Linked DNA regions of Thermochromatium tepidum ATCC 43061. The protein of the gene in region 2 binds, or shares a complex with, the protein of the main gene of each other region. Links are inferred from orthologs where the notes say so. Each region holds a gene or a part of one and is shown on either strand. Other genes may lie near its edges. The genes, in order: uvrB and uvrD.

What was found.
Region 1: the proteins of uvrD (region 2) and uvrB are in contact, whole or in part, in a crystal structure (PDB 7EGT), measured with the Thermus thermophilus proteins. The link is inferred for Thermochromatium tepidum ATCC 43061 from one-to-one orthologs. Residues at the interface, in WP_096412145.1 of Thermus thermophilus: His654, Arg656, Phe657, Gln666, Asp668, Glu669, Lys680, Arg681, Leu682, Ser683, Lys685, Tyr686, Ala687; in WP_096411307.1 of Thermus thermophilus: Glu23, Leu25, Arg26, Asp27, Gly28, Glu29, Arg30, Phe31, Arg55, Glu326, Asp327, Phe328, Glu379, Ser382, Gln383, His398, Gly400, Arg401.

What each region holds. Positions count from the first base shown.
Region 1 is NZ_CP039268.1:1,406,601-1,409,857, reverse strand. Bases 48-2,982 are described here. They hold uvrB (excinuclease ABC subunit UvrB), read right to left. Parts: upstream 2,557-2,982; coding sequence 538-2,556; downstream 48-537. Other genes in these bases: E6P07_RS06460 (pyridoxal phosphate-dependent aminotransferase), read left to right, coding at 2,678-2,982; E6P07_RS06470 (glutaminyl-peptide cyclotransferase), read right to left, coding at 48-541. Also shown: more of E6P07_RS06470, read right to left, coding at 1-47; more of E6P07_RS06460, read left to right, coding at 2,983-3,257. UniProt on the Escherichia coli protein: The UvrABC repair system catalyzes the recognition and processing of DNA lesions. A damage recognition complex composed of 2 UvrA and 2 UvrB subunits scans DNA for abnormalities.
Region 2 is NZ_CP039268.1:2,602,858-2,606,077, reverse strand. What follows is about bases 200-3,097. They hold uvrD (DNA helicase II), read right to left. Parts: upstream 2,727-3,097; coding sequence 672-2,726; downstream 200-671. Other genes in these bases: E6P07_RS12080 (30S ribosomal protein S1), read right to left, coding at 200-637. Also shown: more of E6P07_RS12080, read right to left, coding at 1-199. UniProt on the Escherichia coli protein: A helicase with DNA-dependent ATPase activity. Unwinds DNA duplexes with 3'-5' polarity. Translocates on single-stranded DNA with 3'-5' polarity. Initiates unwinding more efficiently from a nicked substrate than double-stranded DNA.

The DNA.
Region 1 (3,257 bases), 1.2 Mb from region 2 along the record:
GTCTGGCCTCGATGTATTCGAGCTCGTTGAGCCGATACACTGGACGCGCACCGAGCCTGACCTTCAGCCGGCGTATGACCTGCCGGGTCTCGGGATCGAGAAAGCGCAGCTCGTCCGTGCCGTCGCTCATGATCCAGTGGCGACCATCTTGGGTCAGACCCCAGCCCTCACCCTGGTAGCTGAAGGTCTCCAGTCGCTCGAAGGTCCGGGCGTCATAGACGATCCCCAACCGCTCGCGCCAGGTGAGCTGAACCAGGCGCCCTTGCCAGACACTAAGCCCCTCGCCAAAGAGATCGTCGGCGAGCCGGAACTCCTGCTCTATGCGCCCGGTGTCGAGATCGATTCGCCGTAGGGCCGAGCGACCATACTGGCCGGTGCTCTCATAGAGCCAGCCATCGCTGAAGACCAAGCCCTGAGTGAAGGCCGTCGGGTCATGCGGATAGCTCGCCACCACCCGATAACCGAGTACGACGGGTGGTTCTGCCAGACAGAGACCCCATCCCAGCATCATCGCTACGGCCAGACTGGGTCTAGGCTTCATGCCGCCAACCCCTGTCTCTGCAAGGCGCGGATCTGGTCGCGGATGGCGGCGGCCTGCTCGAACTCCAGATCCTTGGCGTGCTGGTACATCTGTTTCTCCAGCGCCTTGATGCGCTTGGCCAACTGTTGGGGCGTGAGGCGACCATATTCGGCCATCTGCTCGGCGACCTTGGCATATTCACGCGCCGGCAGCGGCGCGCCAGGGGTATGGGCCTCCAGGATATCGGCGACCGCCTTGCGGATGGTCTGGGGCGTGATGCCCCGGGCCCTATTCGCCCCGATCTGCTTGGCGCGGCGGCGCTCGCTCTCCACGATGGCGCGTCGCATCGACTCGGTGACGCGGTCGGCATAGAGGATCGCCTTGCCGTTGGCATTGCGCGCCGCCCGCCCGATGGTCTGGATCAGCGAATCGGTCGAACGCAGAAAGCCCTCCTTGTCGGCATCCAGGATCGCGACCAAAGACACCTCGGGCATGTCCAGACCTTCGCGCAGCAGATTGATCCCGACCAGCACATCGAAGACCCCGAGTCGTAGATCGCGGATGATCTCGACCCGCTCGACGGTGTCGATGTCTGAGTGCAGATAGCGGACCCGGACGCCGTGCGCGTCGAGATACTGAGTGAGATCTTCGGCCATGCGCTTGGTGAGCGTCGTCACCAGCACCCGTTCACCGACGGCCAGGCGCGGACCGATCTCGGACAGCAGATCCTCGACCTGAGTCGACGCCGGGCGCACCTCGAGTTCAGGATCGACCAGACCAGTCGGGCGCACCAGCTGTTCAATCACCGCACCCGAGTGCTCGATCTCAAAGGCGCGCGGGGTCGCCGAGACATAGATGGTCTGCGGTTGACGTGCCCGGAACTCCTCGAAGCGGAGCGGACGGTTGTCGAGCGCCGAGGGCAGACGAAAGCCATATTCGACCAGGGTCTCCTTGCGCGAGCGATCGCCCCGATACATGCCGCCGAGCTGGGGTACGGTGACATGGCTCTCATCGATGATCAGGATCGCATCGGGCGGCAGATAGTCATAGAGGGTCGGTGGCGGCTCGCCCGGCTGGCGCCCAGAGAGATAGCGGCTGTAGTTCTCGATCCCCTGGCAGTAGCCGACCTCCAGCATCATCTCCAGATCGAACAGGGTGCGTTGCTCGAGCCGCTGGGCCTCGACCAGCTTGCCGTTGGCGCGCAACCACTCAAGCCGTTCCTTGAGTTCCGACTTGATGAGATCGACGGCCTTGAGGATGGTCTCGCGTGGCGTGGCATAGTGTGTCTTGGGAAACACGGTGTAGCGCGAGACCTGACGCCGTGCCTCGCCGGTCAGGGGATCGAACAGCGACAAAGTCTCGATCTCGTCATCGAACAGGGTGATCCGCAGCGCCTCATTGTCGGACTCGGCCGGGTGGATGTCGATCACATCGCCGCGCACGCGATAGGTGCCGCGCGCCAGTTCGATCTCGTTGCGGGTGTATTGCAGCTCGGCGAGTCGGCGCAGGATGGCGCGCTGGTCGATGCGCTCGCCGCGCTTGAGGATCAACACCATCTTCAGATAGGCCTCGGGATCGCCCAGACCATAGATAGAGGAAACGGTGGCGACAATGATGACGTCGCGCCGCTCGAGCAGCGCCTTGGTCGCCGACAGGCGCATCTGCTCGATATGCTCGTTGATCGACGCGTCCTTCTCGATATAGGTGTCGGTCGCCGGGACATAGGCCTCGGGCTGGTAGTAGTCGTAATAGGAGACGAAATACTCCACCGCGTTGCGCGGGAAGAACTCGCGCATCTCGCCATAGAGCTGGGCGGCGAGCGTCTTGTTGGGCGCGAGGATGAGCGCCGGGCGCTGCACCTGGGCGATGACATTGGCGATGGTGAAGGTCTTGCCCGAACCGGTCACGCCGAGCAGTGTTAGACCAGCCTCGCCGTCGTTTAGGCCCTCGATCAGACGGCGGATGGCTTCGGGCTGATCGCCGGCCGGGGCAAAGGGACTGACGAGTTCGAAGGCGAGACTGGACGGATTGGACATGCCGGGAAACCTCGGGGCGGGTGCGGCGCTCGATTCGCGTGTCGGACAGCCTGGGATTCGTTATTATTGTGAGTCCTCAATCACGAATCCAGCCATCAGCGCCATCCAGGTATTCTGCTCCATGACCATCAAGCTCGCTGCCCGTGTCCAATCCGTCAAACCCTCTCCGACCCTTGCCATCACTGCCCGCGCCGCCGCACTGCGTGCCGAGGGTCGCGATGTGATCGGGCTCGGGGTCGGGGAGCCGGACTTTGATACCCCCGAGCACATCAAGGCCGCAGCCGTCCACGCCATCGAGTCCGGTTTTACCAAATACACCGCCGTCGATGGTACGCCAGAGCTCAAGCGTGCCATCGTCGCCAAATTCAAGCGCGAGAATGGTTTGGACTACACACCGGAGCAGATCCTGGTCTCCTGTGGCGGCAAGCAGAGTTTCTTCAATCTAGCCCAGGCACTGCTCGATCCGGGTGACGAGGTCGTGATCCCGGCACCCTATTGGGTGTCTTATCCAGACATGGTGTTGCTGGCTGGTGGCGCGCCTGTGTTCATCCAGGCGGGTGCGGCGCAGTCGTTCAAGATCACACCGGCCCAGCTCAAGGGGTCGATGAACGACAAGACCCGGCTGGTGGTCATCAATAGCCCATCCAATCCGACCGGGATGATGTATAGCCGTGAAGAGCTGGAGGCGCTGGGTGAGGTGT
Region 2 (3,220 bases):
CATAGTCCTTGAGCGAGGTCACGGTGCCGGTGAGGACCGCGCCCTCCGTGAGCCGGGCGCGCAGTTCTTCGGCCTTGAGGCGCTGCTCCTCTTCGAGCAGCGCACGGCGTGAGACCACCAAAGTGGGTCGGCGTCCGCCCTCGAACTTGGTAATCCGGAAGTCGAGCTTCTGACCGACGAACTCAGACAGATCCTCGATAAAGCGAACGTCGATCTGTGAGGCCGGACAGAAGGCGCGAACACCGGCCATCTGGACCTCGCATCCGCCCTTGACCACGTTCGTCACCTGCCCCTGCACCGGAAGTCCCTGGCGATAGGCGCGTTCGAGCGCGTCGAGACCGTGATACCTGTGCCCGTGCTGGCTGCCGAGCAGCAGCATCCCGCTCTCTTCGTCCTTGCCGGTGACCTGGGTCTCGACGGTGTCGCCGACGGCATATCTGAGCCGTCCGTCGGCGTCACGGATCGCAGCCAGATCGAGCCGACCCTCGCACTTGGCCCCCAGGTCGACGAAGGCGAATTCCTCGCCGATCGCGATCAGGGTGCCTCTGACCTTGTCGCCCAAGGCCGGCTCGCCTTTCTGGGCCTGGGTCTGGTCGAACTCGTTGAGCAGGTCTTCGAAACTAAGGGACTCGGACATGGTGGGTCGAATGCCGTGGTAATGGATAAAGCGGTTATTGTAGGGGGGATCGTGCTCGAGATCGCGCCTGCTTGAGTCTGTAGCCCTCCAGCGTCTGGGCGCCCGTTTGGCTCTTGGTGGGACCTCCGGTGAACGCCGGTCGGGCGCCGCCGCCGCGCACCTCTTCGATCAACGCGGGTGGGATCTCGCGCAGGAAACGGGACGGTGCCGGATAGTTGTCGCGTCCATAGATCCGTCGGGTCTCGGCATAGGTGAGATAAAGCCAGCGCATGGCGCGCGTCAGGCCGACATAGCACAGCCGACGTTCTTCCTCCAGCTTGATCTCATCATCCAGGGACAGACTGTGCGGAAACAGGCCCTCTTCGAGTCCGACGAGAAACACCAGGGGAAACTCCAGACCCTTGGCGCTGTGCAGCGTCATGAGCTGCACACTGTCTTCGAATGGATCGGCTTCGGTCTCGCCGGCCTCTAACGCGGCATGGGCGAGAAAGGCACCGAGCGGGTCGTCTGCATCTTCGGGTAGATCCTGCTCGAACCGGTAGACGGTCTCGACCAATTGCTCCAGGTTTTCGATCCGATCCTGGCCCTTGCCGTCCTTGCTCTTCTTGAAGTGCTCAATCAGTCCGACTTCCTCGATCATGCGTTCGGTGAGCTCGTTGAGCATGTAACGGACGCGCATTTCACGCTGACTTTCGATCAGGTCGAGAAATCCGCGCAGCGCCTTGCTCGCCCTTGGACCCAGTGCACCGCTGGCACTGAGATCGCGCGCTGTCCGCCACAGCGAAACGCCGGCTGCGCGTGCCTGTTCGCGCACCAGATCGACCGTGTGCTCGCCGATACCGCGCGTGGGTAGATTCACCACGCGCTCGAATGCGGCATCGTCGTCTGGATTGGCGATCAGACGCAGATAGGCCAAGGCGTCGCGGATCTCGGCGCGCTCGAAGAAACGCAGTCCGCCATAGACCCGATAGGGGATGCCGGCCTGGATCAGGGCCTCCTCGAACAGCCGGGATTGTGCCGTGGTGCGGTAGAGGATGGCGCATTCATCGTGCCGATGGCCGTCCTGGATGAAGCGGCGGATGCGATCGACGACGAAGCGCGCCTCCTCGACCTCGTTGAAGGCGTTGTAGCAGCGGATCGGCTCGCCGGCGCCGCCCTGGGTCCAGAGGTTCTTGCCCAGCCGCGTGGGGTTGTTAGCGATCAGCGCGTTGGCCGCGGCCAGGATATTTCCTGTCGAACGGTAGTTCTGTTCCAGCCGGATGGTGCGCGTTGTTGGATAGTCCTTCTGGAACGACTGGATGTGCTCGACCCTGGCACCGCGCCAGCCATAGATGGATTGATCATCGTCGCCCACAACGAACAGATGGTTGTCGCGACCTGCAAGCAGACGTAACCAGGCATACTGGATGGCGCTGGTATCCTGGAACTCATCGACCAGGATATGGTTAAAGCGGCGCTGATAGTGACTGAGGATGTCCGCGCGCTCGCGCAACAGTTCTAGTGTGTACAGCAACAGATCGGCAAAATCGAGCGATCCAGCCCGGAGACGTGCGGCTTCGTATTCGCGATAGACCGCGATCATCTTGTCGCGAAAAAAGTCGCCAGTCTCGGACAGATGGTGTGGACGCAGTCCCTCGTCCTTCTGGCGATTGATGAAGCCCTGGATCTGACGCGGCGGCCAGCGGGCCTCATCGATCTGCATCTCCTTGAGCAGACGTTTGATGAGCCTGAGCTGATCCTCGGAGTCGAGGATCTGGAAGTGCTGGTGTAAACCGGCATCCTGCCAATGCGCACGCAGAAAGCGATGGGCCAGACCATGGAAGGTGCCGACCCACATACCACCGACTGGATTGCCGAGCATGGTGTCAAGTCGACCGCGTATCTCGCGTGCGGCCTTGTTGGTGAAGGTGACGGCTAGGATCGACCAGGGTTGCACCTGCTGAACCTGAAGCAACCAAGCGATGCGATGTACGAGCACACGTGTCTTGCCCGATCCGGCACCAGCAAGGATCAGCAGATGACCAGGATCGGCTGAGACGGCCTCACGTTGGGCCGCATTGAGTGAGTCGAGTAGGTTGAGGGTGTCCACGGGTCAATTTTAGGCCTGCGCCTAACATAACTATATAGATAGATATCTTGTTTAGTGATTATAGTGCCTGTGGATAAGTGGATAAATCGATATTTGTTTTTATGATCAATGATTTATGCCTTAAGCTGTCTGTGGATAATTTGTTAGTAGAATGTGCATGAAACCAGCGCCGAACTTTTACCAACAGTTCGGCCACAGGTTATCCACAGGCTTATTCACAATATATTCAATGCCAAGTGACTGATTTAGAAGCATTAAGCGCTTTTCACAGAGACGGTTGTCAACAGCCGCCGAGTCGCTAGGCGGGCTGACACCCCCGGCTCCACTAGGTCCGCCCAGTATTGATTGGACGCTGAGTGGCCGCTCAGGCGGCCTTCTGAACAGCCTAAGACCGGCAGGCTTTAAGGCGAGATGAGGCCCAGTTTTTTGAGACGCCAGTTCAAGCCCTTGCCGACCAGCGTCCTGAGCTATGGCCTTGAACTCGGCCTAGGTCA